Regions from separate parts of the Methylobacter sp. S3L5C genome, predicted to be linked through region 1. Evidence: riboswitches for the same ligand, from Rfam matches in the RefSeq annotation. Region 1 holds a riboswitch; each other region holds the start of a gene.

Evidence for each region. Region 1 has a riboswitch for cyclic di-GMP ahead of KKZ03_RS10105 (VPLPA-CTERM sorting domain-containing protein). Riboswitches for the same ligand answer to the same signal wherever they lie in the genome.
Region 2: linked by a shared signal. The riboswitch ahead of KKZ03_RS08865 (esterase-like activity of phytase family protein) and the one ahead of KKZ03_RS10105 (VPLPA-CTERM sorting domain-containing protein) in region 1 are both predicted to bind cyclic di-GMP.
Region 3: linked by a shared signal. The riboswitch ahead of KKZ03_RS14415 (VPLPA-CTERM sorting domain-containing protein) and the one ahead of KKZ03_RS10105 (VPLPA-CTERM sorting domain-containing protein) in region 1 are both predicted to bind cyclic di-GMP.
Region 4: linked by a shared signal. The riboswitch ahead of KKZ03_RS03520 (DUF4347 domain-containing protein) and the one ahead of KKZ03_RS10105 (VPLPA-CTERM sorting domain-containing protein) in region 1 are both predicted to bind cyclic di-GMP.

What each region holds. Positions count from the first base shown of each region.
Region 1 is NZ_CP076024.1:2,248,576-2,256,540, reverse strand. Features, by position in the region: gene KKZ03_RS10110 (hypothetical protein) at 310-2,013, opposite strand; gene KKZ03_RS10105 (VPLPA-CTERM sorting domain-containing protein) at 2,090-2,842, opposite strand; cyclic di-GMP riboswitch class I at 2,883-2,973, opposite strand; gene KKZ03_RS10100 (hypothetical protein) at 3,485-4,006, shown strand; gene KKZ03_RS10095 (hypothetical protein) at 4,787-6,082, opposite strand; gene gspM (type II secretion system protein GspM) at 6,350-6,859, opposite strand; gene gspL (type II secretion system protein GspL) at 6,840-7,965, opposite strand, start outside.
Region 2 is NZ_CP076024.1:1,948,470-1,956,434, reverse strand. Features, by position in the region: gene KKZ03_RS08895 (hypothetical protein) at 1-233, shown strand, start outside; gene KKZ03_RS08890 (2OG-Fe(II) oxygenase family protein) at 340-969, opposite strand; gene KKZ03_RS08885 (hypothetical protein) at 1,247-2,326, opposite strand; gene KKZ03_RS08880 (transposase family protein) at 2,404-2,907, shown strand; gene KKZ03_RS08875 (transposase family protein) at 2,861-3,241, shown strand; gene KKZ03_RS08870 (hypothetical protein) at 3,238-3,750, opposite strand; cyclic di-GMP riboswitch class I at 4,145-4,222, shown strand; gene KKZ03_RS08865 (esterase-like activity of phytase family protein) at 4,264-5,742, shown strand; gene KKZ03_RS08860 (lamin tail domain-containing protein) at 5,803-6,489, shown strand; gene recC (exodeoxyribonuclease V subunit gamma) at 7,281-7,965, shown strand, end outside.
Region 3 is NZ_CP076024.1:3,215,761-3,223,725, reverse strand. Features, by position in the region: gene KKZ03_RS14425 (hypothetical protein) at 1-1,662, opposite strand, end outside; gene KKZ03_RS14420 (sulfotransferase) at 2,026-3,555, shown strand; cyclic di-GMP riboswitch class I at 4,236-4,318, shown strand; gene KKZ03_RS14415 (VPLPA-CTERM sorting domain-containing protein) at 4,422-5,315, shown strand; gene KKZ03_RS14410 (TlpA disulfide reductase family protein) at 5,504-5,995, shown strand; gene KKZ03_RS14405 (DUF4266 domain-containing protein) at 6,013-6,348, shown strand; gene KKZ03_RS14400 (DUF3570 domain-containing protein) at 6,335-7,965, shown strand, end outside.
Region 4 is NZ_CP076024.1:719,265-727,229, forward strand. Features, by position in the region: gene KKZ03_RS03520 (DUF4347 domain-containing protein) at 1-5,771, opposite strand, end outside; cyclic di-GMP riboswitch class I at 6,206-6,288, opposite strand; gene KKZ03_RS03525 (hypothetical protein) at 7,138-7,401, shown strand; gene ispF (2-C-methyl-D-erythritol 2,4-cyclodiphosphate synthase) at 7,587-7,965, opposite strand, start outside.

The DNA.
Region 1 (7,965 bases):
TATGACAGGATGACTAAGTGTAAGTTAAAAGCTATACCTACATATGAACGCCAAGCTCCGTAGGCAAATATCAAAATCATTCCTCCCCATTAAGTCCTTACTTCCCATCGTACAGACTTTAACAGTCGAATCTTAAACCAACAATTATGTAGACTGTATTAAGTACCTTTTTTATAAAAAGGTACTATGGCACACCCTGCGAAAATAAAACGCAAAAAAAACCAGCCGTTCTAAAAACGACTGGTTTTCTTCGATTCGGTAATCCGTTACCTTAACTCAGGATTGCCCTGACTTTTATCCCGTTAAAACTTATAAACCTGCAACAGATTTGTTATAAGTTACTGGTGCACGACAATTATCCAATGCAACAGCAGAAGATGGCGTGTGTGAATAAGGGTTAACCGGCAAGCTGGCATTGAATATACCGGTTGTTACTGGGGTATTCGCTTTTGGATTGGCCAAATAAGCACCGTTACCAAAACCATGTGACAAGCCAGAACCCGAATTGATCGAACCCATTACCGCAGGTACCGTTGACGCTTTAATAATCGCATCAATGGTTGTTTTCAGGCCGGCTTCAGAAAATCTTGCATGAGCAGTATTGTATTGGAATGTATTTTCAAACCAGTCCAGATAATCACCTTTAACAACGTTAACCAACGTAGGCGCAACACCGTTGATTCTTACGAATTCAAAATTTGCGTCTTTTTTCTCTAAAGCTTGTGCACCGATAGCCCAACGAAATGTTTTAGGAGCAGTACCCGTTATATATGGATTAGTAAAGCCATCACCAGCGGTATCGACACCCAAATTCAGATCTTTCAAACAAGCAGTAACGCGACCAGAAGTTGAGTTCTCATGAATTAACGTGACTAAAGATGATTCTGTTTTAGTACCTGTATTACCGTTTAGGCCATCATTTCCAACAGCCGGAGGAGTAGTAGATGAAGCCGTAGTACAAGGATAATTTAAGGCAAAATTATTTAATTGCGCTTGTGTACCTGAGCCATTTTCACGACGGCAGACATGTGTCGTAGCGTTGGCAGGTGCATCAGCTGCTTGATTAGCTGATGCCCATGCTGCTAAACCAAGAGGTGCAGTTACACCAGGAATAGTGACCATTAATTTGTTCCAGTTATTCCAATCACCTTTAATCAGGGAAGCAATTTCCTGTTTTGACAAGCTGGGCATACAAGCAGCATTTGTCACATCGCCCACAATGCAAGTTGTACCAGATACTGGATCAGCAACTGGAATAGTATGCATGGCAAGTTGAGCACCTTGTAACGCTCTGTATAAATGCATGCTTACCGGGACACCAAACACAACTGCAGCGCCAGGTGTTACCGTTAACTTGGCAACATCCGCAGCTGTTACATTAGCAAACAGGGTGACATTATTAGTTTTTAAAGGAGCATTTAACCCTTGAAATTGCGCAGGATCGACATCAGAAACACCGACATCAGGAACAACCAATTGGTTATTTCCGGCAGTACCTGTTGTATAAGCACAAGTAATACTGGTTAATGTACCGGCAGCAGCAGGTGCTACACCAGTACAGTTTGTTGAGTTAACTTTTAAGAACTCGATAGTAGCACCGGCAGTATCGCCATTAGCTTCAGCAATGATTGGGCTAACGCCATAACCAGAACCGCCTTCATCACGCTTGTAAATTAATAAGTTAGCTTTGCCAGTGGCCAATGTTAAACCGGTCGCTGTTGTTGATTGCGTGCACAAATAAGCTTTTTGTGTCGCACCGTCAATATTGTCTTTAAATTTCCAGATAGGCTGGCTAACGTCACAAATTTGATCTGCAGCAACACCCGCACCTGTTAATACTTTTTCTATAAAAGTACCGGCCGCTGAAGCGCCAGACATATATACCACACGGGTATCGCCAGCTGCGCTGGTATCATAAACAGGAAAGTTGTTAGCATCAACGGTAATCGCTTGCGCGTTTCCCGCCAATAATGCAGCCGAAATGGCAGCACCCAGGATTAAATTTTTTTTCATTTTAGCCTCTCAATTAAAAAACATCAGAAACGACTGCATTAAAACAATGCAGCCGTCACAGGATTTATACAACCATTTATTTACGACGATTTAAACGCAACATACCCATCAAACCAGCGCCAAAAAACCATACTGCAGCAGGCAATGGCACAGCGGATATTGGAGCAGGAGCAGAAAAAGACAATGTATTACCCGCCAATGTCCATGATCCGGCAAACTGCTCTACGTGTGACTCTAGCTCGTCTCCTGCTGCATTAGGAACATTAGTGGCATGAAAAAAAGCTAACGCAGAGCCGTAAGCACCGGCAGCCTTAGCACCAGTTTGAAGGCCAAATGCATTATCAAAGTCTTTAAATTGTCCGGTATTTGCTATACTGCCATCATTAACAACTTTAGAGATATCAAAACCGGAAGCGTTAACTTCACCCGCTTGGATTTGAAAATTACTAACTAATGCGTCAATAGTATCAGTTAGCACCAAACCACCGACTGCACTTGAGGTAAGCAAAACATCAGGATTAACATTGCTGCCCACTATCAGCGCATAACTAGTAGTCGCAGCATTAAAGCCTGCAGCACCTTTAAAACCAGATGTCCATACGGCATCTAAAGACAGATCGTGAGTATAGGCATAAGTAGAGTTGCTAGCCGCTGCTATAAAAGCATCGATAGTCAAACCCGTATTCAAAGAGTACGTGTTTTTGCTGCTAGAATCATAAACCGACATAAACAGTTCTGAATCGCCATTATGAACAGAGATATTCGCATTAGCAGAACCAGCAGCTATCATTAACGCCGCAACGAGTAAAGTTTTGTTAAATTTTTTCATTTGTTAATACCAATTATGTTTAAAATTAAAATTCGCATAATGTGGCGGCCCAGCCATCTTAAAACATTTGTAATCTTTCAAGACCTGTAGCTTTCCGTCCCCGCTTCGCAACGGGTTTAGCTTTTACACTTTCTTTGTTACCAATATATTATTCACTGCTTTATTGCCAAGCAGTTAAGCTCCCGCTACCATAAATCTATTTCTTTACTGCTGAATACTGAATCAAGAATAAAGCGCTGTTGCTGCTTCTGTCAGTATGGTCAGTGCCTTCCCTTGCTTAACCGGCATCTGCTCCAGATGCTTTCAACGTGGAGCTAGTATCCCATATCGGTTCAATCTTTTGGATTACAAAACAGTGACAGTTGCTGACAATGTAATACACTTGTATGACAACTTCATTACTCTATATATTAATCTTGCAATACACTTACTCGGGCAGTGATAAAACAAGTCCTTTGCTTTGCAGTTGCCTAGTTGGGTTTGGTAAAAAGCTGTCCATGTCAACACAATTAGTATGGTAAAAGGATGACTTATTGATTAAATGTATGCTTTGTTATAAAGCTGTCACAATAATCAACTATATTTAATAATAATCAGACTTTAATGTAATTTCTGAACTTTACTAATACCAGCAGTTGAAATATGTCATCATCACCAGGAATTACTGAAGGCGATAAAAAACAAATCGTTTCAATGCGTTTAAACAATCATGATAGGAATGCTATCCAAACCATGGCGTCTCGTCTATTTGTAAGAGAAGCAGAACTTTATCGCTTTGCCGTTAGTAATCTTTTAAACCGCATGTACCAATTACACGACATGGATTGCACTGGCAGTGACTTACTGCCTTTATTTATTGAGTTTAGGGAAGAATTAAACCAGAATTTGGGCTTAAAAAAACAACAACTTTTTAAGATTATCAACAATGGCAATGCCAATCCCGATAAATTTGTGGCCATGGCTGACATAGAATTAATTCTGCTTCCACAACATTTGGTACGCCAACGTTTATTGCAAATAGATGCCGCACTGGCTTTTAAACAACTGGATATTAATACCTGGCTTAAAAGTTATTTTATAGCGAAATATAGCCTGCCTGAATTTATCAAGGAAGATCTTGATACTGCCGAAGCTGAAGTAGAGTTAGTGTTGGTTACTAAATAAAAAGTTTTTAGTCCACAAAAAGCACGAAACATGTACCCTGCTTGTTTCATTCGCAATGGAGGTCAGGCTTGTAAATATAGCCTCCCCCTTGTTAAAGACCATAGGCATCTACACAACTTCTCCTCATAATAAAAACAATGAGTTGTAGAAGCGCCAAGCTCCCTCTCTTGTTGGAGAGGGCTGGGATGACGACTGCACGGATGCAGCACAATGCAGGAGCAATTGCCGAGGAGAATAAAATCAAGCAGTTACATACCCCTCATCTCAACCTTCTCCCTTTGAAGAAGGAGCAGTAAGACTTGTGTATATACCTATGGTTAAAGACGCATTATTATATTTTTATAATTAAAGCAACCCGTCTATTTACTTGATGTTTCTTTTTTACCGCTTAAAAAATCAGCCTAATTGCTTGAAGTACTTTTATAAATCCTTATTTCATTAGAAAAATCGCTTGAAGTGTTTTGTTAATTTCTCGAAAAATTAGCACAATTGCTTGCGGTGTTTTGCTAATTTCTCAAGTAATCAGCATAAAAAACCAAGGTTTGTTGCCATAGACAAAAGCTATAAAACTCAAAGTTTCAATTTTTTACGAATTTTTATGCTTGTTTACAGTATTTATTTTACCAATCATACAAAAAGGTGGATATGGCACGCCTTACGCACTGTTTAGTTACACAATTAATTTGTAAATTCGTGAAGCTTATTTACTACTGGTTATCTTAATAAGTATGAATGCAAAAATGCACTACTTTATGTTGGCCCACCTTCACTGCCATTAAGTTAAGCCCCGCTAATACCTTGTAGTTCCTGTTCATTAATTTCAAAGCATTGCATGGCGGAAACAAGCTGAACCCAAAGGCTTTTCAGGGTGGGATGGTTTTTAGCCTTCATGAAGTCTTCTCGAAAGCGAGTATTCAACGTCATCAATTGATGAATGAGGTGTGCCATTTGCATGAATTGGAAGTAATTTTTAAGGGCACAATAACTTTTCCTGGCGTATTGATGTTCCATGCCATAGCCACCGTTTTTAAGGGTATTGAAGCCTTCATTCTCGATTTTCCAGCGCAAGCGTCCAGTCCGACTGGTGTCAGCAATATTGCTAGCATTGATGGGTAAATCAGTGATGTGGACAAAACGCGTAGTTTTTAGCGCCTCTTCGAGTACTTCTGTTTTTGTCGATCTGATGGTCTCTTTGCACGCCAGCCAATTTAACGTATGCCCTTTATAATCTACCGCCGTCACCCACTGAAATACCTGCTCTACGGTTTTGCCAGCGGGCAGATAGCACAGGTCCTGGCGGGTATTCTTGCTTTGCAGTGCCTGTAATTCCATAACTTCCTCCCAAACGGAGGTTAGGTTGCCGTCCTTAAAGGTCACGCAGTAATGCCATTGATTGGCTTTGCAAATAGCGAAAAAACCTTCATAGGGATATAAGCCATCCGCGAGTATCAGTATGGGCAGGCGTGGATAAACTTTCTTTAGTGTGGTTGCCAGACGGATGAAGCCCTTACGCTCACAATCTTGTTTGTCATACTCACCATCCTCGGGATTTTCAAGCCACTCAGTGGCGATGGATATGCTGAATCCGTTCGGGGTAATCAGCCTTGCTTCCAAGACTGAATGAAAGTAAGTGGTTTTACCATTTTTTGACGTACGCTGCAGGCATTGCTCATCACGTTGATGGTCATAACTACCCATCCCACTTGCATCAACCGCAATTCGAAACCAATGCCCACGGTAACGACTGTTATGGAAGGTTTTGCGTTGAATCAAAACCTGAATCATCTGGTGCTTCAATTGTTCAATTTGAAAAATATCTAACAAGTCCATGACCTTCTGCACGGAATCACCATGGGGCATGAAAAAACCGAATAGACGCCGGTAATTCTGCTTGAATTGTAGATTCTCACGGCACTGGTTGTATTGATTACGAGAACCCGATTTAAACAGGAACATCGCCAAGCATGCAGTCAGGTGAGCGGCCAACTCATAAGTTGAAGTTTTCTTACGACAATCATCCACCGCTCGCATCCACTCAAACAGCTCGGGAAAGTGTTGGCAAATGGTGGAGTACATTTCATGCACAAGTTGCTTTTTCTTCTGCTGCTGGCTAGTGATGGTCTCTTGCCTGGCTGCCGCAGCACGTTGCTTAGCTTTTTTTATTCGACGTTGGACGTAGATCTGGTTTGGTTTGAACGTTTTTTCATTGAAAGTATGATTTTAATGGTGAAATTAATGGAAAATCACTCATTATTCATTAAAACAGCAAGAAAAATTAAATTTTAACACTCAGCAACTGATTGATTTATAAGTTCTACTAGAACGCTCTGAATTGCTGCCGCCTTAGTGACTCAGCAACAATTTGGCGGTTACTGTGCCTTTGTTGGTTTGTTCCCGATTAATGCTAATTTGATCAACCGTGATGGCATGCTTTGTTTCCAGCACCGCCAGCCAAAGGGTTAGTTTATCGAAGGCAATATTTTCAAGCCACAAGGTCACTTTGTCGGCGCCTTCAGGAATCATGCGTTTGATGGCGGACTTTATGTCCAACTCATTACTGCTAGTATCAATAACGGTCATTATCGATTGCCCCTCTATACTATCAACCCCCGTGTCCTGTTGATTTTTACGTAACGTTGTAACTTCCAGGCTGGTCTTTTTTATAGCGTGATAAATCCGCTGCTGGGCATTAATTTTTTGTTCAAGCAGGATTTTTTCTGCGGCTATCGGCGCAATAACTAATTGATATAAAGCATAAAACACGATAAAAACAACAACGCCGACGGACAACAAGCGCTCTCTTGGCGACAGGGCTTCCAGGCGCTGCAGAAACTCATTTTTGTTTAATTTCAAGGTGTGCCTCCACGCCATTTGGGCCAGCTTCTGCGGACTGAACTTTTACTGATAAGGCATTTTTGCTTTCAAGCTGCTGCTTAAGTTGTTCAATTTGACTAATATCTGTGGCGATAAGCTGCAATTGCATTAGGTTGTTTATAAAATCCAGTTGCTGTAACTTAAAATCCGGGTTTGTGCCAAGCATTTCACCGGTCTGATATAACAGCTGCATAAATTGACTGCCCTGCCCTACGCTGTGTTTTTTTAGTTCAGTGACCTGCTGATCTGCCTGCACGTTGATATTAACAATCCGTTTTATCTCGGGAAAAGTTTGCTTAAACAGTTCTAATGTCTTTGTTTCCAGTGCTGCCAGTTCTGTATTTTGGTGCCAATAACCGGTTATCAAGGTGCCGATTTGTAGCAGTACAGCAAGCAGAATAACTCCTAACGCAGGCAACCACTCTTGCCAGTGCCAGTCCATTGTGTTTTTACGGCCAAAAACACCCGTTAACAAATTAAATTCACCACCCAACTTTACTGCACCGGCCTGTAAAAATGGTAAAACTGCCTCCAGTTTATGATGATCCTTGGTGATGGGTACGTCTAAAAACCACTGTGCAGGCTCATTAACCTCCCAGACTTGTAACCCATACAACTCCGGATTTTCTGTTAGCAACTTATCCAGCATCGTCGGTAATACCTCAACATCAATACCGCCACCCAGCCATTGCCCATTCCGTAAAATGGCATTGTGCCGATCAATAACAAGTGAACAACTCTCAGCCTGATAAGGCAGGCACAAGGTTTCCGGATAAACGCTGTTGATATTTATGCCGGCTTCCTTAAAACTCGACAGACAATTTTGCAGCTTGACCTGATTGATTGCCGCGACATAAACGGTGTCTTTGGACGGCCGATGCCAGACCAGATGATAAGTGTCTACGTCATCGGCAAGCAAATCTTCAAGCGCAAAAGGCAGTGCTTTTTTAATTTGACTGTTACTTTTAACCGGTAAATCGACTGCCAGCAACAAGATCTCTGCTGCCGGCAATAATAAGGTAATCGCTGTATTGCCGGCACTGACCGCCAAATCCTGCAACGTTCCCTGTTGTACTGCAGACGAC
Region 2 (7,965 bases), 300 kb from region 1:
CTACGGGAGGAACACAAATTGTTATCGAGATGCCAATCGGCCACGATGCAAATACCTTTGTCGACTGTATGAAGCATGAGGGATGGCCGATTACGCATGCAGATCCCACTGAATATCTAAAAGTTTCAACAGATTGCCTACAAAAAACCCAAGGAACAGAAAATATGGATGAAAACTATGCGGTCTGTGTAAAACGTAGCCGTATGGATGTCGACGTTATCACCGACAAATAGGCAGGTTTGATGTATCAATCAGTCGATTGATTTTCGGTTAAAAATCCTGATTGTCCTTTTTTATAAAAAGAATGGGCAATCAGGCAGATAATTGATCGCCAAAATATTAAGAGCGAACCGTTTTCGCAAAGCGGGCATTAAAAGCAATCGATATGCGATCTTCTTCACTTTCGTTGGGATAAACCCAATGCCGCAAATAAGACGGAAATATCAACAACATACCGGCTTTCGGCTTCATAATAAATTTACTGGCAAAGCAGGCTGCACCATCCACTGCCAAGGTACGAACATTGGTGCGAGTATCAAAAAATTCGATACTACCGCTCAGGTCTTTATCGCCTTCGGGCACACTGACATAGTAGGAGCCGGACCAAGTCCAGTTAGGATGATCATGCGGCGTATTAAGGCCGCCGAGACCCAGTACATTAACCCAGCCCTCGGCCTGAAGGCTATAGAGCGGAAAGTCAAAACCGGGTGAGACATTTTTGGTAGCCAGTTGAATCGCTTCCACAATATGCTTACGCAAAGCCTGAAAACCCGGTTCGCTACGCATAAAAAAATCATCATCGGAGTGCCAGCCTCGCCAGTTACTGCGCGCCATCCCCGATGAACCTTCATGTAAAGTTCCGATTTCTGATAGTAGTTGAGAGTTAAGCGCTTGGGCGCTTTCTATCTCAAAAACAGTCAGTGGTGAATAAAATAGCGGTTGCATACCTTGCAGCTTGAGAGTGCTCATAGAATATTTCCAAAGTCAGTGATGTAATTCGCGCGGTCACCTTTACGGAATTTATGATCGAGTTGTGACCCCGAAAAGTATGTGCACCTGAATGTGTTTATTTCGCTCATGATTCGACAAGCGGACTGCGAAAGGAATAAACACATTCAATTTATCCCGAGAATCATTAATAATTAAGTAAAGATTTCTTAGCTAAAAATAGAAAAAGCGGCGACAAGATTGCCTTGTCGCCGCTTTTGTTAAGGCACCCAGTTGCCGGGCTTAAACCTGAGACAATTTAGCTTTTTTTATTACGACGTGTAAAACCCAAAAAGCCCATAATTGCAGAACCGAACAACCAAGCTGCTGCTGGAACCGGAACTGCTGCTGGCGCAGTAACCAGTTGTAACTGACCACCTTCAACCAACAACGGATTGGTAGAAGACTTGTGATTTTGAGTAACCATCAAAAATGCGTCGTAACCCAAAATAGCAGATACGTCAATAACACCTGAAGATTCTTCATCAGCAGTAACAGAACCTGCAACCACAGTACCTCCAACCACATCACCAAATAAAGAAGCATCATGCTTTAAGATAGCGGTTAATGAATCTGTAGCCAGATCATAAGACCATACTTTGGCATTATGTGGAGCATTACCGGTATCTTCCTGCAATATCAATGACTTGCCATCAGCAGACACAGTCATGTTGTCCATCATGATTTGGCCTTCAGTACCATCCAGCAACTTTTTAATAGTACCGCCCAATTCTGGATTGGTAATATCCGCAAAATCCAATTCCCATAAACGTGAAGCACCCACTTGGGTTTGACCTGTAATTTCAGTTTTATCGAGTTGGTCAGTAGTCACAAACCAGAACTTGCTACCATCAGCACTCCAGGTACCATCTTCAGGGCGAGAAAATGTAGTCGCCGTATCGCTTAAAGTAAACGCCGCACCATCAACGATATTGGTGGCACGTGTAGTGCCATTAGCGATTTCAAGAGCATTACCGGTAACATTAACAAACTTCAGATTACCGTTATTCAAACCGGCTTTATCAACTTCAGAACCGGTATTAGTTTTCGTACCTACATACACACCAACCGTATTATTCATGACACCAGTACCGCCATCGTTGGTACCGATGGCAATGGTTTTATCCTGTGAGAAAGGATTAATTAAAATATTTTCCCAACCGCCAACAGCCGTTCCACCAGAACCGTTGGTTGCCAAATTAAATTTACCCAATGTGTAACTGCTGCCAGCGTCTAAACCGGTAACTACTGTTGCTTGTGCCCAACCCGTGCTGCCGCCTTCCTCACCAGTCATGAACAATTTTGCTTGAGTACCCATACCTGTTGCTACATTAGACATCTTTCCTAAATAATTGACATAGAATTTGGCTTTGATAGGGTTAAAATAGCGATCTACCTCTGAAAACACGGATAGCCATGACTCCTTATGCCCAATTGCCAAGACACAAGCCTGAAGAATTTTTAAGGACTGTCGGCCTGTCACCAGAAGATTTTCTGCATCTTCACGGTAAGCTGGTGACTTACCTGGACGAACAAAAAGTCCTTAATCCACTGACTAGACGGGGACGAAAAGACTCCAAGATGGCTTTGGAAGACCGCTTGTTACTGACACTCTATTATCTTCGTCACTATCCGACGTTGATAAATCTGGCTGCGGTCTTCGACATCAGCGAATCGTATTGCCATAAAATCTATACTCGCACTGTAAGACTATTGATCAAAATCGAAAAACTGCCCAACCGCAAAGCACTGTTGGAAGATCCCGCAGCTACCGTGGTCATTGATGTTTCGGAGCAGCCTATCGAGCGCCCTGTTAAAAACCAGAAAGCGTACTTTTCAGGAAAAAAAACGCCACACGATCAAAGTCCAACTCGTGATCTGCCTATTGACGATGACTATACTCTCCGTAGTGATAGGTAAAGGTCAACAGCATGATTTTTCGATCTTCAAAGATAGCCGTCTATTGTTACATCCTGATGCCCTGTTGTTGGCGGATTCCGGATACCAAGGGATAAAGAAACACCATCAGAACTCGACTCTACCGGTTAAAAAGAAAAAAGGCCAACCGCTTTCGGCAGAAGACAAAGCCGATAATAAGGCACTATCAAAACAGCGTATTTTTATTGAGCATGTTAATCGCCGATGCAAAATTTTCAGGATTGCCAAAGATGTTTATCGGGGCAAACACAAGCATTACTCCTTGACATGGAATTTAGTGGCTGCTCTTGTTAACTTACGCTATGGCTGTATTTAGGAAAGATGTCTATTAAACAAAGCGCTCGCAGCAGGCAGGTCGGCAGAGCAGAAACGACTAAACGTAGTAGTCAGATTAGAAACTGCCTGTGATTGTTGAAATCCGTTATCCCAACCATAAACTTTAGTGATCAAATCCCCACCGCTTTGTACGGCTAAAGTAGCTTTATCAATGACCCATTTAGACACATAAGCACCGCCTTTAGTCGCATCAGGATTGTGCGTGTGCGCAGAACCGACAGTATTATTCCACTCATGATTCATCAATACGGTAAAAGTACCATCATTGTTATCAAAAGCACCTAAACCGTCAGGAAGACCGCCCATAGTATAACCACCCACTACGTTTCCAGTAGTCAGGATTGAAGTTACTGCCCAACCTGGAGCAGTAGCCAATGGAAGCAGATAAGGCGCTGTAGTCGTGCTGGGGCCTGTAACAGCGGATGCCATCAAAGGCATACCAGCCAATATTGCAGCAACAGCTGCAACAGATTTTCTCATTTTAAACATGGTCTTTTCCTGGCTAATAAAATTATTGAGTATGTCCGGTAACTATTAACCGGAAAATAGTTTATACCGAAGAAAAATGACAGCAGCATTAAAGACATATAAAAACTATATTATTAAATAAAGCCATTTATTCAATAACATAAGTATGAAATACACATGAGATACACATGTATTACATTAAGACCAAATCTAAACAAAATTGTAATTTTTTTGATACAAAATCTTGGGGTTTTTTAGAGCTCAATACTTTACCAAGCCTGGATAATTTATCGTGCTTAGTCGTAAGCAGTGTTAATTTTTGTCTTTTTATCAAGCATCTATGCTCTCTTAATTGATGCCGTAAATTTGTAATTTCATGTCATTAAAATGACATAACTGTCTGTCAAAATAAAGTTTGTGTCAAAGCTAAACCCGTTGTGAAGCGGGGACAGAAAACTGCGGGTCTAAAAGACGAGATAGCCGGGTTACCACCTAATTGAGTATCCCACGCTTACAAACCTTTTAGGATTTACGATGCATAAAAAACTGTTACTTTCGGCTATCATAGCCTCACTTTGTGCCGCTACTTCAGCGCATGCAGCAATAACGTCAGGCCAATTAATCGCTATTGGCAGCTTGAGTGGCAGTTCTGCCGGCGTTAATACCGATTTGTCAGGCTTAACAGGCTTGCTTGAAAACGGTATAGCAGGTAATTTCCTGGGTGGTATCGGTTCCGGACTTGCTTACGCAGGCGGAAATACTTTTATTGCGACGCCAGATCGCGGACCTAATGCAACGGCGTACAACAGCCAAATAGACGACACATCTTCTTATATTGCACGTTTCCATACCATAACTCTGGATTTAACTGCCAATACATCAGGTACTGGTTTGGCTTATAACCTTACGCCAACATTAACAGCAACCACTTTGTTGTCTAGCGCCACAACGCTAAATTATGGCACTGGTGCAGGCTTGGGTAACCAAATAAATGGCGCTCCCTTAGGTTCCGGCGCACCAATACTGAATACAACCAACAACACCAATTATTTCACCGGTCGTTCTGATAATTATGGTTCTGCCAATGCACTGGGCGTAACTGATTCCACTTCAGCAAACCCCAGCAATGCCCGCTTCGATCCTGAAGGCGTACGTGTTTCCAATGACGGCAAGAGCGTATTTATTTCCGATGAATACGGTCCTTATGTCAACCAGTTTGACCGTGCAACCGGTGAGCGCATTAAATCTTTTGCGCTGCCTGCCAATTTGGCCGTTGCAAATCTGAATCCGATTGGCGCTACCGAGATAGCTAATAACACAACCAGCGGCCGAGTTACCAACAAGGGCATGGAAGGTTTAGCCATTACTCCGGACGGCACCATGCTGGTAGGTATCATGCAAGCGGCGTTGGGACAGGAGGGTGGCGGTAAAAGCATTCGTATTGTGACTATTGACATCGCAAGCGAAGCGACTCATGAATACGCCTATAAACTAACAAACGGTTCAGGTGCCAGTGAAATTATCGCCATCAACAACCATGAGTTTTTGATCGATGAGCGTGATGGCAAAGGCTTGGGAGATGGCAGTAACGCTGTCGTCAAACAGCTGTATAAAATTGACCTCACAGGTGCAACTGAAGTTAGCGGTATGACTGGCTCTTCGGCATTAGGCGCTGCAGCAATTCCAAAAACCTTGTTTCTTGACGTAGCCGCTAAACTTAATGCCAATGGCATCAACAGTGCCAATGTTCCATCCAAGATTGAAGCATTGGCTTTTGGTCAGGATATTTATGACAACGGCGCATTGTTCCACACATTATATGTTGCCAACGACAATGATTTTGTCCCTGGCCTCGCCGGTGCCAACCAATTTTATGTATTTGCTGTTGCCGATACGGCCCTTAACTTTCAGGCGCAACAAATATCTGCTGTCCCTGTTCCTGCAGCTGCCTGGTTGTTTGGTACAGGCTTGCTTGGCTTAATGACTTCGTTAAGAAAGCGCGTCCGTGCTTAAATAAATAACTCTTACCACCACAATATAGTGGTGGTTTTTAACCCTGCTTGAGAAATTAAAATGAACAATAAAACCATAGTTAAACTGTTGGCTGCCGGTGCCATGCTGAGCGGCCTAATCAATACGGCCGAAGCATCCGTTACTAATGTTAAAATTACCGAATGGATGTATAACTCCAATGCTGGAGAATTTATCGAATTTACTAATCTGGGATCAACCGCTGTTAATTTTGCCGGTTGGAGCTTTGATGACGCTAGTAGAGCGCCCAACTCAGTCACCTTATCGGATTTTGGCCTTATCGGCGCAGGCGAATCGGTAATATTAACTGAATTAACGGCAACTGCATTTCGCACAGAATGGAATTTATCATCCAACATAAAAGTTATCGGAAACAATACCCAAAATCTGGGACGCTCCGACGAAATTAATCTTTATGATAATACCAATACCTTGATTGATCGTCTTACTTATAACGATGCAGGAACCGGCAATGTGAAAGGTCCACGTACTCAATACGTAAGCGGCATCCCTGGAAGTCTTGCTGCCTTGGGAGCCAACAATGCCTCACTATGGGCTTTGTCTACTGTAGGTAACTTGGACGGTGCCTACCTATCATTAAGTGGTGACATTGCCAGCCCTGGTAAAACATCATTTGCTGTATCAGCAGTTCCGGTGCCTGCTGCTGTATGGTTGTTTAGTTCAGCATTGGCAGCATTAGGTTTTGTTGGAAGACGTAAAAAAGCATAAATTATTGACTCTTAAGAGCTATCGTAAGCCTAAAATATCTGCTTTGATTAAACCGGTATGACAGGTTAGCGATAGTCACTTTTACAATAAAAGTTGTATGTGATTTTTTGCATCTGATAACTAAAATCCAAATTTATTCTGTTTTAGCGTTACTCCCTATCGTTGAATCTCACTTTATCCTCTGCTCATAAGCGTGCTTAATGAGTTAACTATCAACTACCGTTGACCAAAAATTCGTCCTATCGTAAATTCCAAAGCAATATTTTTTAATATTGAATGTCGTTCACCGATCAATAGTACTAAAACCTCAAAGCTATCGACCACTGTCATAATTTGTCGGTATATTGGATTTTTACGCCTCAATAGACTTTCTTAAAATCTAACCGCCAACACCACGATAAAGTATGCGATATTACTGCACAGGGAATATTTTCAATTTCCAAGATAAACAAAGATAAATTATGCAGTTAGCGCTATTGGCACGGATTCATTCAAGTTGTGATAAAACCATGATAATGCTGACTTTGTTACCATGTTTTTAAAATGCAAAGCGACATATCACGGCCTTTAAACGCGGGTCGGATTTTATTGAACCACTTTGGCACCAAGCCATTACCGGCAAACCTTCTTATATCCACTGGTAGTTTTCTGGTACCTTGGAGCAGGAACGTGGTTTGATGGCTAAGAAATAGTACATTTCATTCCTAAGCTCAAAACAACAGACAAAAGGGTTACCTACAATATCAAACCCTTATTTAACCAAGATGCTTTCCAATAAAAAAAATATTCTCATGACAGAAACAAGCTACAAAACCTCGCTGGACAGCGGCATTGCAGTCATTCACTCCAATAAACTGGAAGCGTTGGGAGATGTGGTCGAATACTGGCTGCGCGAACATCCTTTGGCACCGTTGGAAAATGAAGTATTTCTGGTGCAAAGTAATGGCATGGGGCAATGGTTACAGCAAAGCCTGGCGAAAAATAGTGCGTTAGGTATTGCCGGAGCGATTAAAGTGCAATTACCCTCAGCGTTTATCTGGGCTGTTTATCGTTCGGTATTGGGCTCACAGATTCCCAAAGAACAACTGCTGGCAAAAGCGCCCTTGACCTGGCGCTTGTACCGTTTGTTGCCGACGCTGATTACCCGACCTGAGTTTGAAATTTTGGCGACATTTTTGGCGGTCGATAACAACAGCCGCAAACGCTATCAGCTCGCTGAACAGCTGGCTGATCTTTTTGACCAATATCAGGTGTATCGATCGGACTGGATTGCCGATTGGGCAGCCGGGCTTGATAGCTTGCGTGATAGCCATGGACAAAGCCAGATCATGCCGGAACAACAACGCTGGCAGGCCGCATTATGGCGGGCAGTATTGGCGGATTTAGGCGATCAATATACGCCCTACGCCAGTCGTGCAGCCGTTCATACGCAATTTATGACTCAAATTGATACACAGGAACAGCGTCCTGTCGACA
Region 3 (7,965 bases), 970 kb from region 1:
TTCTATACTGCTCACACTGTTGTTATGAAAGAAAGGTGCCGTATCTGCTGCTTCAATTAAACTGGGCGAATTAAAGCGACCTTCACCATAACTACATGGTGTATCCTCATCATTATCGTTACACCAACCTTTAACATCGACATCGCCAATTCCGCCGTCAATAGCAATGGTCGGATCCAATAACACCGCAGGTTGATCTTTCATAGCTTCAATGCCGGTATTTCTGGTAGGATTTCCACCCGTTGTCGAACTGATTGCACCAGCGTTGCTATGACAGCCATTACAATTAGCTCCCGTACCTAAAACAGCTTTACCGGCAACAACCGGATTATTTTTTACGTTAAATAATACCAAGCCGCGTTGGACAATTTCGGAAGTAAAAGTCATTTTGCTTAAATTCAATTCCTGACTACGCCCCAAAGAGAGCATGTAAGCTTGTAAAGCATTTAATTCTGCATCAGTTGGCAAACGAAAATCAGTGCCAGGGGTTCTTGCCAAAGACTTGGTAAAATGTTGAACAATGGCACCAAAAGTAAACTCGCGCAAAGATCCGGTACCCACCGAGCCATCTCCAGACCAACCCAAGGCATGTGCAAATTCTTCATCCAAGGCAAACTCGCCCTTTGCACCGTTTGGATTTACCATAAGTTCAGTAGTGATTGTTTTAGATAACCCCAAGGTATGAGGTACACCACGCATTACTGCCGGTTTATTAAAACCGTCAATATTGGTTAAAATCAACCCCAGCTGCCGCATCAGTTTAGGATTTTCAAAACCTGTCTTCAAGGCCGGATTGGTTTCAGCGACAAACAACGGATCAGAGAGCGGGAGATTAGCAATATATTTTGGATCAATCGTATGGTTGTTATCCAAACGATGACAAGTGCTACAGGTACGTCCATTACCGTTAAACGTTTCATTAACAAAAATTCGACGTCCTTCGGCAATCTGTGCACCCATTACACTAGCCAAATTAAGTTGATTTGCATCAACGGCAAGCGCCAATTTAGGTAACAAATAATCAAAAGGTGACCGGGTTTCGGGTACGGCTTTTACACTACCGACTGCCGCTTGAGCCCAGATTTTGTCAGCGTAATATAAATTCTGTAAAAAATCGGGAGCCCCTGCGATAACAACACTTTGATCCGGGCTTTTCCCTGCCAAGGTTACCGTGACCATGTCAATTTTAAAATCAGCCAGGGCGATCCGATTGATTTGAGTCGTCAATTCAGCAATATCATTGTGTTGAGTTAACGTACCTAAACGAAAAAAACTATCGCCAATCTCAGGCTTTACGGTACGATTTACGCCTTCATGATTATCAACCAACCACACATCATACGTTTGCTTATCAAGACCTTTCACTTTAACGGCTAAGGAACCGTTTATTAAGTTAAGCTCCATAGTGCCGCGAGCTTTTGAGTCGGTATTTGATAAAACTTTAGAATGAGCCAGTGATAAACGTAATGTAGTCGCATTGCCACCCCGCGCTTCATAATGTTCTTGCCATTGGCCATAAATGCCTTTCAGTGCATCCAGATTGCCATGACCTAAAACCATTTCTCCACTGCTTTCTGTTTCAGTTTTAAAGGCATAATTAGCAACCCCGCCACTAATAAGAACCATGATCGTGATTAATCCCAATAGTCGATTTCGTGTCATTTTATTTGTCAATGTTGGTAAAAAGTTAAGGCCGCTTATCTTTCTTAAAGTCGCAAAAAATCACCTTTGGCCGAGTTAAGTAGGTATTTAATTAATTGCATTTTCGCCTATATTTATTAGCAATATTTATACCACTTTCTTTTTGTAGTCATTATGAGTCTTGACTAATCAATCAATTATTAAATTGTGTTATTTAACACAGAACAGCAAGTTTTTATGGCATATCCCACACTAACAACGTAAAAGGCTTAACTTTAAATCCAATAACTCAAGACTAAACCAATTCTGGGGCGCTTACTCTCTGTGCTAGAATTCTTGCTATTAAGTATAGTAACTTTTCATATAACGGAGCTTTAAAAACCAATGAGCAAATTTATGCAACTCGGCCAAGCCGCCATTCAAAACAAGAATATTGCTGAAGCCATCGGTTGGTTTACCAAAGCCTTAAATGAAAACCCAAAAGATCCTCAAGTGCTGGCCTGCTTGGGACAATCGCTTTGCTGGCAAGGGCAGCGCGACCAAGGCATCATTCATTTGCGTCAGGCAGGACAATTATTATTGAAAAAAGCCCGCAAAAGCCGGGATACTCAGTTATCTCTTGATATGGCTGATCAACTGCAATATTGGCATGATTATCCAGGTGCACTGGATGTCTGCAAACAAGCGGTACTGATTAATCCCGGTTTCGTCCGGGGCTTTCAATTACTGGCTTTGACTCATTCCCGGCTAAATCAAAAAAAGTCTGCTCTGGCCGCAGGTCGAAAAGCCCTGCAACTGGTTCCAGATAGCGCTATGCTGGCGATTCTGCTGGCAACGCTGGAAGCTGCAGATGGACGGACGGCAGACGCTAAAAACCGACTGGAAAAAGTACTCCAAAATCCTTTACTAACCTCTGAAGAACAATTCAGGGCACATAAAGAACTGGCTCGCTTCCTCGATAAACTGGGCGAGTATGACCAGGTTTTTGCTCATTTGCATCTATCAGCTAACGTTTCCAAACGCCTGCCTGAAGTATTACGCCAGGATGCGAAGTTGGTACCACAAATGCTGAAAACCAATAAAGCCGAATTTAACCGTGAATTACTGGGGCGCTGGTCAAACACCCTGTTTCCAGCCGATCAACCTGCGCCAGTTTTCTTGCTGGGTTTTATGCGTACCGGCACCACGTTAACCCAGGAAGTATTGGGCGCTAACCCTGATATTTTTGTCGCGGACGAAACTGATTTAATAGTTACTGTGGTTCAAGAATTAAACCGGCTTTCCCATAATCAGGGCAACGTACCAGATCAACTGAGGAAACTTGATTTGGCAGGCGTGTTGCACTTGCGGAAATTTTACTGGAACAGGGCGCATGCCTTATACGGCGACAAGATTGGTAGCCGCTTGTTACTTGATAAAACTACCATGAACACTATTGATTTAGGATTGATTAACTGTCTTTTTCCTGATGCCAAACTGGTTTTTCTGCTGCGTGATCCTCGTGATGTCTGCCTGAGTTGCTTTATGCAGACCATGATACCCACACCGTCAACCGTACATTTACTAAGCTGGCAAGATACTGCACAGTTTTATGCGCAGGTTATGGATTGGTGGATGACTATAAAACCGCAATTGACGATGGATTTTATCGAATTTCGTTATGAAGATGCCGTATTCCAATTTGAACCGGCGTTTCGTAAGGTTTTTGACTTTTTGGATGTAAATTGGGACCCAGCCGTTGTAGATTTTCATAAACAAGCAGCCGGTAAATACATTTCCAGCCCCAGCTTTAATCAGGTTGCACAACCGCTTTATTCGTCGTCGGTTGGTCGTTGGCGGCATTATGAAACCGAATATGCAAAAATCTCGGCTTGGTTACAACCGATTATCAGCTTTTATGGCTACGACGATTAATGTTCACTTGCTACTGCTTGTAAAAAAGCAAGATACCGACCCGTGCTTACAATCTAAAGCTAAACCGTTTCAAAATTTCAATAACTTTTAAAACCTGAGTGACGGGGCAACAAACCGCGTCACGTTTGACTCTAAAACAATGAACTACCAGACATAAAAAACCGCCAAAGTAAACTTCAGCGGAAGATAAAAGGCTACTTGTCAAAGAGAAAAGCTACCTGCACCATCGGTTTGTAGTCGCATAAAAATTACCTAATACAATCGTTAATATAATACCCGTTAAATAGACTCGATATAACTTAGTAAAATCGAGGCTAATTCAAACTTGATGCCTCGATTCGGCTTTACTCCATCGAAGCTATTTGCCGCCCTTCCCTGTTACCCTGACTTTTACCCGCCACTAAAAATAACTCGTTTTATTAAAAAGCGGGATATCACCTACTTTTCATTTTTTTTATGTCAAATAACATAGTTTAATTAATTGTGCCTCCTGCTTCGCACCGGCTTTTACTACAACCGCAATAACGCTATCAAGTAACCTGTTGTAAGTAAATGATTTTTTTATTTTTTTAAGAAATGGCATAAAATATGCTAACTAAAAATAATAGAATAAACCGGCAACACTATCGCAGCGGTTTTGTTCTCAAAAAGAAAGTGCTGCATAAATATTATGCAAAGCTTTATTACTTTGCCACCCCCGTTGTGAAGCGGGCTCGGAAAGCCACGGATCTTGGGTTTTACTTAAGATAGCCGGGCTGCCTCTTTCGTCAATTAGCGAAAGAGGGCCCCAGTATTTTGTTAATGACAATAAATCCTTGGCAAGATGCTGGACAGGTTAACTTTTAAAATAAGCGACAACGATCACCATGATAAAAACCAAATTAGCTAAAGCCATCACAGTGGCCATTGCCGGCACAGCACTTTCCATGAGCGCGTCTACCACATTCGCGTCAACCACAATGTACAACACCTTTACAACAACAGTTTCTACAGCTACTGATGGCTGGACACGCACATTTGACAACGGTACCACCTCACCCGGCACTGCAACCGGCCCTGAAAGTCAGGGCAACAAAGGGACTATCGTACCTTGGTTGGGAACGTCTGCTGGTGCTTTGCCTCTTGGCTACACCGGTTCTTCTCATTTAAACTGGGCCGTTCAATTAACGGGTTCTGGAGATGCTGCAACCATTTCTGCGGCTGATTCCTTGGCAAAATATGGCACAGCAGCGGAAATCGACACCGGTGGCGGTGCGTGGCGCGATAACTCAGCACCAACAACAGGCTGGAAGCATCAAACTGATATTGGTTTAGTAACATCTAATGTGGCTCAAAACATTACCTTAAATTTAACAACACTGGGTAACTTACTCCCCAGTACATTCAGCAAATTTGGTGTCACCGTTTTTGATGGCATGGACACTAGCACTGCTAACTATAGCCATCACGGATCTTGGAATAATCCTGTTATTGCAAAACCTTATACAGCCAATAATCCATTTGCAACCACAGGGCTGACTAATATCGGCTATAGCGATAATGTTGATGGGGTTAACGGCTTTACCTTTGCCGCTGAAGCCGGTCATATTTATTCCATTTACTTGGGCGGCGTTGATTTCTCAAAATGGAATACCGGCGTTGATGGTTATGCGTTAAATATTAAAACCACCTCGCCCGTTCCTTTGCCGGGTGCCGTTTGGTTATTTGGCAGCGCGTTGGCCGGGTTTGTCGGTCTGCGTCGACGCAAATTAGCGGTATAAAATCTTAAAACTGCTGATATAAACAAAAACCCGGCACATCAAATTGATGTATCGGGTTTTTGTGTTTGTAGATGATGCCTTCCCGGCCGCCTAGTACAACCCTTTCTGTCGTTTCGACATACCGCTATTTACCGACAGAAACAGGTGATGTAAGCGCTTGTCTTTTAAAACTAATAACGTCCACCGTCATGAAAAAATTGCTTTTATCAACCCTGATATTTTTGGCTACTGCCCCTCTGGCAAACGCAGCACAAGAAGGTCAACCTACCCCTCAATGTCCCGCCGCACTTACTGGCAATGCTGAAAAACTTGACCTTAATGCCTATAAAGGCAAAGTGATTTTGATTGATTTTTGGGCGACCTGGTGTCCACCCTGTAAAAAATCAATGCCGTTTTTTAACAGTTTGCGTAACGAACACGTCAAAAACGGCTTTGAGATTATTGCCATCAATGTCGATGAAAATAGCGAAGAAGCCAAACAGTTTCTTGTTAGCAATGCCGTTGATTACGTCACGGCTTTTGATCCAAAAGGCGACTGCCCTGCCAAGTTTGATGTTCAAGCCATGCCGTCGACTTATCTGGTCGATAAAACCGGCAAAATCAGAAAAATACATCTCGGCTTTCGGGATGAGGACAAAGACATGATTAGTGCACAAGTTTCGGCGCTACTGGCTGAATAACTTTAAGGATTTACATCATGCACGCTTTAACACAATGGCTTGGTGAGCAACGTCTTACCTTGGATAAGACTATGCGACCGACACTCAATGTGTTCGTTACATTCGGTAACTTATCGAACTACACGAGAAATCAATGGACTCACCGACTGGTCATCGCCCTACTCTGTAGCAGCGTGCTTGTTTGCCAAGGTTGTAGCACGGTTGCGCCCTGGCAACGGGGTAATCTGGCCAAACCGGAAATGGGTATCAATCCCCACCCCAATTTAAACAGCTTTCGTGATCATATTTTTACCAGCAAAGAAGCCTCACAAGGTGGACATAGCGGTGCAGGAGGCGGTTGTGGCTGCAATTAAATCAGACAAAAAAACTGCACTGGCGGCATTCACGACAGCGGCACTCAGTCTGCCCGGATTGACTGTCTCGGCCGCCATCCCTTCGGCACAAATACTATCCAATGTCAGTTACGGCCATTACCAGGAAAGTGATAACCGTATGCAGGTTGATATTTACCATGCCGATGCGATTATTCCGTTGACCGACCGGCTTGAATTGGCTTTTAGTCTTGATCGCGATACTTACAGTGGTGCCACGCCATCGTTTAGCATGCCGGCAAGCATGACCAATGTGGCCAAATACAAACAAAAAGCGGATGGCACAGTCTCAAATGAACTTAGTTATGTTGATGTCATATCAGCCGCATCAGGTGGTGTCACGGCAGCAGGATTAACCATACTTGGGGGTCTTAACGGTTTTCAGTCATTTTCTGATGGCAATACCGCAGCCCAGGCAGAAATTACCACCAATAGTAACACTCAGCTAACCGCGCTTGAAACCACAAAAACCAACGATCAAGCAGCGCTAGACACCTCTTATAATGCGGATAAAGCTCTTATTACAGACACTTACAAATCAGATTTAAATAACCTCAATGTTGCAATCCCTGCGTTGACCGACCAATACGAAACCGATAAAGCCGTTATCGAGACCAATCTGGCGGCAGTTCCCGGCAATATCGCCAACAATGTAACGATTGACTTTAATACCGGAATGTCATTATCGTCCTATGCCGGCTTTGCCAATACCTCACCTATCGCCGGTGGCGGTTGTCCCGGTTCAGGTAGCAGTGGCTGCTATAACCAAAATGGCATGGTGGTTGGCATTGTTGAGGATACGTCAAACCCGATAGCCCATTTACATCGTGCTGGTACTGTGGCTGATAGATCCCTGCAATATCATTCCGATTCCAGCGGTATTTATATTCGCTCCCAAGACAGCAAGGCCTTTAGTCTTGATTCTATGAATTTTAAAGCACCTATCTCTGGGGCAAACCCTGATAACGGCCCCAATGACTATTGGGAAATTTTAGGCTTTAATACCGCACTCAATCCAAATCTGGATACCGGTGACGGTACCAACTATGCCACTCGTGTTGCTTATCAGACGGTTGCCAATGGCTTTGACGGTACCTTGCAGCTTAATAGTAGCTTCAACAATATTAATGCAGCCTGGATACATTTTAAGGGTTATCCGCAAACACCAACGGATGGCAAAGAATTCAGCATGGCATTGGATAATATCAATGTTTCCCCTGTCTTGGCATTATCCAATCAAGTAAATGCTTATAATGCTGAAATAACAACCTTAACCGCCACTTACAATACACAATTGGCGGCATTAACCGATCCTGTACAATTAGCATTGTTAACCAATAACTACACGATGCAAATGTCAGTACTAACGGGCAACTATACTACTCAAACAGCAGCAATAAACCAAAGCTATACCGATCAATCGGCTCAGAATGCTGCATCGCTCAATGAACTGGCCAAGCAAGCCGCCATTTCTTTATACAGTGATATTCTCAATAGTCAGGTGCCCACCGGCACCCAAGCCGTACAGGTTTTTCAGGTGCAACCCCAAGAAACCCGCTCAATGCCTCAAGTCAACGTCAAATATTATCTTGATGCAAC
Region 4 (7,965 bases), 1.5 Mb from region 1:
TGGTTTTGCTCAAGCAAGCCGGAGATAGTGACGGTGCCGGTAGGCAAGTCATTAACATCGGCTACGGTAGTGGTGGCAGAGCTCAATACCTGTTCAAGTTTATTCAGGCCGTCGGTATAGCTGGCCTGAACGGTAATGGCTTTGTTCACTTGCGCTTGAGTTAAGGTAAACGTTTCGCCTGTTGCACCTTCAATAGCTATACCACCTGCCAACCATTGGTAAGTAATCGGGGCAGTACCCATGCCATCCAAATCCACCAAGGTATTTGCGGCTGTCAATATTTGGTTTTGCTCAATCAAGCCGGAGATAGTGACGGTGCCGGTAGGCAGGTCATTAACATTGGCTACGGCAGTGGTGGCAGAGCTCAATACCTGTTCAAGTTTATTCAGGCCGTCGGTATAGCTGGCCTGAACGGTGATGACTTTGTTCACTTGCGCTTGAGTTAAGGTGAATGTTTCGCCTGTCGCACCTTCAATAGCTATACCACCTGCCAACCATTGGTAAGTAATCGGGGCAGTACCCATGCCATCCAAATCCACCAAGGTATTGGCGGCTGTCAGCATTTCGCCTTGAGTCGGCGTACCGGAGATAGTGACGGTGCCGGTAGGCAAGTCATTAACACCGGCTACGGCAGTGGTGGCAGAGCTCAATACCTGTTCAAGTTTATTCAGGCCGTCGGTATAGCTGGCCTGAACGGTGATAACTTTGTTCACTTGCGCTTGAGTTAAGGTAAACGTCTCGCCTGTTGCACCTTCAATAGCTATACCACCTGCCAACCATTGGTAAGTAATCGGGGCAGTACCCATGCCATCCAAATCCACCAAGGTATTGGCGGCTGTCAATATTTGGTTTTGCTCAATCAAGCCGGAGATAGTGACGGTGCCGGTAGGCAGGTCATTAACATCGGCTACGGTAGTGGTGGCAGAGCTCAATACCTGTTCAAGTTTATTCAGGCCGTCGGTATAGCTGGCCTTAACGGTGATGACTTTGTTCACTTGCGCTTGAGTTAAGGTAAACGTTTCGCCTGTTGCACCTTCAATAGCTATACCACCTGCCAACCATTGGTAAGTAATCGGGGCAGTACCCATACCATCCAAATCCACCAAGGTATTGGCGACTGTCAATATTTGGTTTTGCTCAATCAAGCCGGAGATAGTGACGGTGCCGGTAGGCAAGTCATTAACATCGGCTACGGTAGTGGTGGCAGAGCTCAATACCTGTTCAAGTTTATTCAGGCCGTCGGTATAGCTGGCCTGAACGGTAATGGCTTTGTTCACTTGCGCTTGAGTTAAGGTAAACGTTTCGCCTGTTGCACCTTCAATAGCTAGGCCACCTGCCAACCATTGGTAAGTAATCGGGACTGTACCCATACCATCCAAATCCGCCAAGGTATTAGCGGCTGTCAGCATTTCGCCTTGAGTCGGCGTACCGGAGATAGTGACGGTGCCGGTAGGCAAATCATTAACATTGGCTACGGCAGTGGTGGCAGAGCTCAATACCTGTTCAAGTTTATTCAGGCCGTCGGTATAGCTGGCCTGAACGGTGATGACTTTGTTCACTTGCGCTTGAGTTAAGGTAAACGTCTCGCCTGTTGCACCTTCAATAGCTATACCACCTGCCAACCATTGGTAAGTAATCGGGGCAGTACCCATACCATCCAAATCCACCAAGGTATTGGCGACTGTCAATATTTGGTTTTGCTCAATCAAGCCGGAGATAGTGACGGTGCCGGTAGGCAGGTCATTGACATTGGCTACCATAGTGGTGGCAACACTCGTTACTTGTTCAGCGGTAAGTAGTTGGTCAGTATAGCTGGCTTTAACGGTAATTTCTTTGCCCACTTGCTCTTGAGTTAACGTCCACGTAGCGGCTATTGCGCCGCTAATGGCTACTGTATCAGCAAACCATTGGTAAGTAATAGTTGCTGGATTCAAACCATCGGCATCGACCAAGGTACTGATGTCTGCTGTCAGTATTTGGCCTTGAGTCGGCGTACCGGAGATAGTGACGGTGCCGGTAGGCAAGTCATTAACATCGGCTACGGTAGTGGTGGCAGAGCTCAATACCTGTTCAAGTTTATTCAGGCCGTCGGTATAGCTGGCCTGAACGGTGATGACTTTGTTCACTTGCGCTTGAGTTAAGGTAAACGTTTCGCCTGTTGCACCTTCAATAGCTATACCACCTGCCAACCATTGGTAAGTAATCGGGGCAGTACCCATACCATCCAAATCCACCAAGGTATTTGCGGCTGTCAATATTTGGTTTTGCTCAATCAAGCCGGAGATAGTGACGGTGCCGGTAGGCAGGTCATTAACATCGGCTACGGCAGTGGTGGCAGAGCTCAATACCTGTTCAAGTTTATTCAGGCCGTCGGTATAGCTGGCCTGAACGGTGATGACTTTGTTCACTTGCGCTTGAGTTAAGGTAAACGTTTCGCCTGTTGCACCTTCAATAGCTAAGCCACCTGCCAACCATTGGTAAGTAATCGGGACTGTACCCATACCATCCAAATCCGCCAAGGTATTGGCGGCTGTCAGCATTTCGCCTTGAGTCGGCGTACCGGAGATAGTGACGGTGCCGGTATGTGGATTATTGAACTGTCCTACGCTGGCAGTAGCAAAACTAGTCGCACTTTCCGGACTACCTAGTAGGTCATTAAAACTGGCTCTTACGGTAATGACTTTACCTACTTCGGCCAAAGTTAACGTAAACGTATCGGCTGTTGCACCTTGAATATCTATACCACCTGCTACCCATTGGTAGGAAATTTCACCCATGCCGTCAATGTCATATAAGGTACTGACTGCTGTCAATATTTGTTTTTCCTCAACCGTACCGGTGATAGTGACTGTGCCGGTATGTGGGTCATTGACATTGGCTACCATAGTGGTGGCAACACTCGTTACTTGTTCAGCGGTAAGTAGTTGGTCAGTATAGCTGGCTTTAACGGTAATTTCTTTGCCCACTTGCTCTTGAGTTAACGTCCACGTAGCGGCTATTGCGCCGCTAATGGCTACTGTATCAGCAAACCATTGGTAAGTAATAGTTGCTGGATTCAAACCATCGGCATCGACCAAGGTACTGATGTCTGCTGTCAGTATTTGGCCTTGAGTCGGCGTACCGGAGATAGTGACGGTGCCGGTAGGCAAGTCATTAACATCGGCTACGGTAGTGGTGGCAGAGCTCAATACCTGTTCAAGTTTATTCAGGCCGTCGGTATAGCTGGCCTGAACGGTGATGACTTTGTTCACTTGCGCTTGAGTTAAGGTAAACGTTTCGCCTGTTGCACCTTCAATAGCTATACCACCTGCCAACCATTGGTAAGTAATCGGGGCAGTACCCATACCATCCAAATCCACCAAGGTATTGGCGACTGTCAATATTTGGTTTTGCTCAATCAAGCCGGAGATAGTGACGGTGCCGGTAGGCAGGTCATTAACATTGGCTACGGCAGTGGTGGCAGAGCTCAATACCTGTTCAAGTTTATTCAGGCCGTCGGTATAGCTGGCCTGAACGGTGATAACTTTGTTCACTTGCGCTTGAGTTAAGGTAAACGCCTCGCCTGTTGCACCTTCAATAGCTAGGCCACCTGCCAACCATTGGTAAGTAATCGGGACTGTACCCATACCATCCAAATCCGCCAAGGTATTAGCGGCTGTCAGCACTTCGCCTTGAGTCGGCGTACCGGAGATAGTGACGGTGCCGGTAGGCAAATCATTAACATTGGCTACGGCAGTGGTGGCAGAGCTCAATACCTGTTCAAGTTTATTCAGGCCGTCGGTATAGCTGGCCTGAACGGTGATGACTTTGTTCACTTGCGCTTGAGTTAAGGTAAACGTCTCGCCTGTTGCACCTTCAATAGCTATACCACCTGCCAACCATTGGTAAGTAATCGGGGCAGTACCCATACCATCCAAATCCACCAAGGTATTGGCGACTGTCAATATTTGGTTTTGCTCAATCAAGCCGGAGATAGTGACGGTGCCGGTAGGCAGGTCATTGACATTGGCTACCATAGTGGTGGCAACACTCGTTACTTGTTCAGCGGTAAGTAGTTGGTCAGTATAGCTGGCTTTAACGGTAATTTCTTTGCCCACTTGCTCTTGAGTTAACGTCCACGTAGCGGCTATTGCGCCGCTAATGGCTACTGTATCAGCAAACCATTGGTAAGTAATAGTTGCTGGATTCAAACCATCGGCATCGACCAAGGTACTGATGTCTGCTGTCAGTATTTGGCCTTGAGTCGGCGTACCGGAGATAGTGACGGTGCCGGTAGGCAAGTCATTAACAGCCACGACAGTCACAGTTACTGTCGCACTAGTGGATAGCAACGCGCTATCGCTGGCTACATAGCTAAAGTCAGCCACACCGCTGAAGTTGGCAGACGGGGTAAAACTGACTGTGCCGTCGGCATTTAATACCGCTGTGCCGTTGTTGCCGGAGGTGACACTGGCGATGGTTAAGGCTGCGCCTTCAACATCAGTATCATTACCCAGCAATTGTGCTGCCGTATAGATAATCAACGTGTCTTCAGTCGCAGTGAGGCTGTCATCGACGGCTACCGGAGCAGTATTAACAGGAGCAATATTTATATTATCCAACGACATGGCAAACTGCATACCGTCTACAGGTGTTTGCTGATAGCCGGCATAATGAATCCAGAAAGCGCCAATATTTTCAAAAGCGCTACTGAGTGTCACCAGACCGTTAAAACCGTTAGTCAATGTTTGACGGGCAATCCAGGCACCACTATTGGCATCAGTATCCAGGGTTGGATTTAATGCCGAGGCATAACCCAAAATTTCCCAATAATCATTGGCACCGGCCACGCTGGTTACTGACTCACCTGAACTTTGGCTTATGTAAGTGCCAGTAGCATACGGATTTTCATCACTAGCCACCGCATCAAAATTAAGTGATGTCAGGCTAAAGGCGCTACTGTCCAAAGCCCTGATATAAAGTCCACTAGAGTCGGAATGATACATCACGTTTCTGTCATTAACCGTTCCACCACGGTGAACATGGGCGATGTTGTTGGAAGTATCCTGGACAATACCCACCACCAAGCCATCTTCGTAATAAGCGCCAGCGGCATTTGTGCCAGCAGTAAGACCACCGGATTGAGGAGCAACATTAGCAAAACCTGCATAGGCGGACTGGGTCATGCCCAGGTTGCCCGCTGTACTTGCAACTTGTGGATTATCCACTTCACCTTTATTAAAGTTTATAACAGCCGCACCTGCTAATATTCCGTTATAAACCGGTTGCAAGGCTATTGCCTCAATAGTTCCGGTAGCCGCTTCCAATACCCAATTACCGCCCAAGGCCGTTGCGCCGGTTAAGTCAGTTGACGCCGCCACATCGGCACTGGTTAAGGCCGCAAATTGATTGATAAAATCCAACCCAACGGGGTCTGCTGCGACATTACAGCCATACAGCAAAATATCACCGGTGGCGTTTAAGGCACTACCTATCGTTTCCAGTTGGCTGGTGTATTGCTGTAAATTGTCAGTAGTTAGGGTAGTTGAACCCAAACTGATACTGCCCGCACTGCCGTGGGAAATAATTTGCAGGCTTTGCAACGGAACAAAATTTTGTGTGTTTGCGGCTAACGTCGTCAGGTAAGCACTGATTTGGGCGAGTCCATCAGAACCCGAATCAAGAATTAACACAGCCGTATCGGTGCCAACATCGGCGGCCAAGCTTTGCCAGTTGCCAACTTGGCTGTCGATGACTAACAATTTTTTGACTGGAGTAATGACTTGATTCATGGTGAATACCTAATTTGCTGTGTAGATTAAAAGAGTTATGTTTTTTAGTACTATTGAAGCGACTGGCAACTCGCCAGGTCTTTTATATACATTTTTAATTCATGTACCGTAAACAAAACGACACATAGATCGGCTATTATGGTGTGCTGGCTTAAGCTCGATAATCTCGTCCTTAAATCGACTATCAGCGACCCGCTCAGGTAATCTCTGCTTTAGCTGTGATTATGGAATAGTGAAATTATTTGACTCATGCTGAATAGCTTTTTTGTGTGTAATAAAGGTCTTTTTTTAATTTAAAACTGCATTTGATATATCCTGAGTTCGAGATAAGAAAAATGAGGCCAACGCTTTAATAAAAGAAAACAATCTCAGCGTCTTACTAAGGATTTATTGTCATCAACTAAATGCTGAGGCCCTCTTTCGTTAAATGACGAAAAGGCAGCCCGGCCATCTTAAGTAAAACCCAAGATCCGTGGCTTTCCGAGCCCGATTCACAACGGGGGTGGCAAAGTGATAAAGTTTTGCATGATATTTATGCAGTACTTTCTTTTCTGAGAGCAAACCAGCGGCAATAGCTGTTACTGGCTTATTGTTATTTAGCAGATTTTATGCCAAATCTTAAAAAAACAATAAAAATCCTTTTCTTACAACGAGTTGCTTAATATTACTATTAGGATTGCAATAAAAAACGATGCGAAACTGGAGGCACAATTAATTAAACTGTGTTATTTGACATAAAAAAATGAAAAGTAGGTGATATGACGCAATTTACCCTCTGGAGTAGACTTATAAATAAGCTTTAGTACTGTTTTGGGATAGTCTGTGCCGTATTCATTTTGAGGAACTTGCAACACCCATTAAACCGAAGGGAATTAGTAGCCAGAACGGCAAAAAAAGAAACAACCTGCCAAAAAATGATAAAATAAAATTTTATAAAATCCAACTTTATTAAGGGCATGAGCAAGTTACGAGACAGCTCATCACAAATATGACTTAAGATACAAGGCTCTTTATTTCAATGGCTGCAAGAAGAGTTGGGTTCACTAACAGAGAAACAACAAAAATTAGCCACCACATTAGAAATAGTGCACATCGAAGAATTCATCTGCCCCAACCATGGCTTTTCACGTCGCCCACCTCAAAACCGCATGGTCATCGCCAGGGTATTTGTGGAAAAAACGATTTATAACATGCCGACGACACGCACGTTGCTCGATCAATTTGAAACCGATAGCGGCTTAAGACGGATTTGCGACTGAGAACGTAAAAACGCTGCCCACCGATGCATCATACTCAATGTTCAAGTTTTTTTAACTTGACTGGGACGAACCCAGATAAATCAGGGTGTTTTCGTCAATAGACATAAGTGCCACATAATTTCAATCATAGTTGTAAGGCTCAATTTAATGGCGACATCACGACTATTACTTATAATTTAATGCGCGTTTGTGAAGAAATTTCAAAAATACAAAATCCAACACTGATTCATCCATTAGATAAAAAATATACCAAAGGCCTTGAGAAAAGACAGAAAATAGCCAAGAAAAACAGTGTCTTTGTTCCGGTCAAAATAGTTGTCACCGAACAATGGATTCACGACAGGCTTTATGCTTGTCGCTCTTCAGGTTGAATAATCCAAGCCATGCAACCAATAATAAGGTATAGACTCCATAACAAGATCTAAAATGAACTTTAAATTTCAAAATAAAAACCTGCGACTGCTATCCTATACTTTACCCATTGTTACATTACAAAGCCTAAGCAATTGTAATACGTTATAAGCTTATCCAAATATCTGTGCCATAAATATAAAAGTTATTTTCCAATCAAGACAATGGCTTGTACGGCAATGCCTTCTTTGCGACCTTCAAAGCCTAATTTTTCTGTGGTGGTAGCTTTTACATTAATGCAATCAACGTCCACGTTTAAATCATCGGCAATATTCTGGCACATGGCAACAATATGTGGTGCCATTTTAGGGGCTTGGGCGATGATAGTCATATCGGCATTAACCAGTTGATAGCCTTTATCCTGAACAATGCGATAAACATGCCGCAATAACATCCGGCTATCGGCGCCTTTAAACTCAGGATCCGTATCAGGAAAATGTTTACCTATATCACCCAAAGCTGCCGCACCTAACAAAGCATCACAGAGTGCATGCAATACCACGTCTCCATCCGAATGGGCTTCC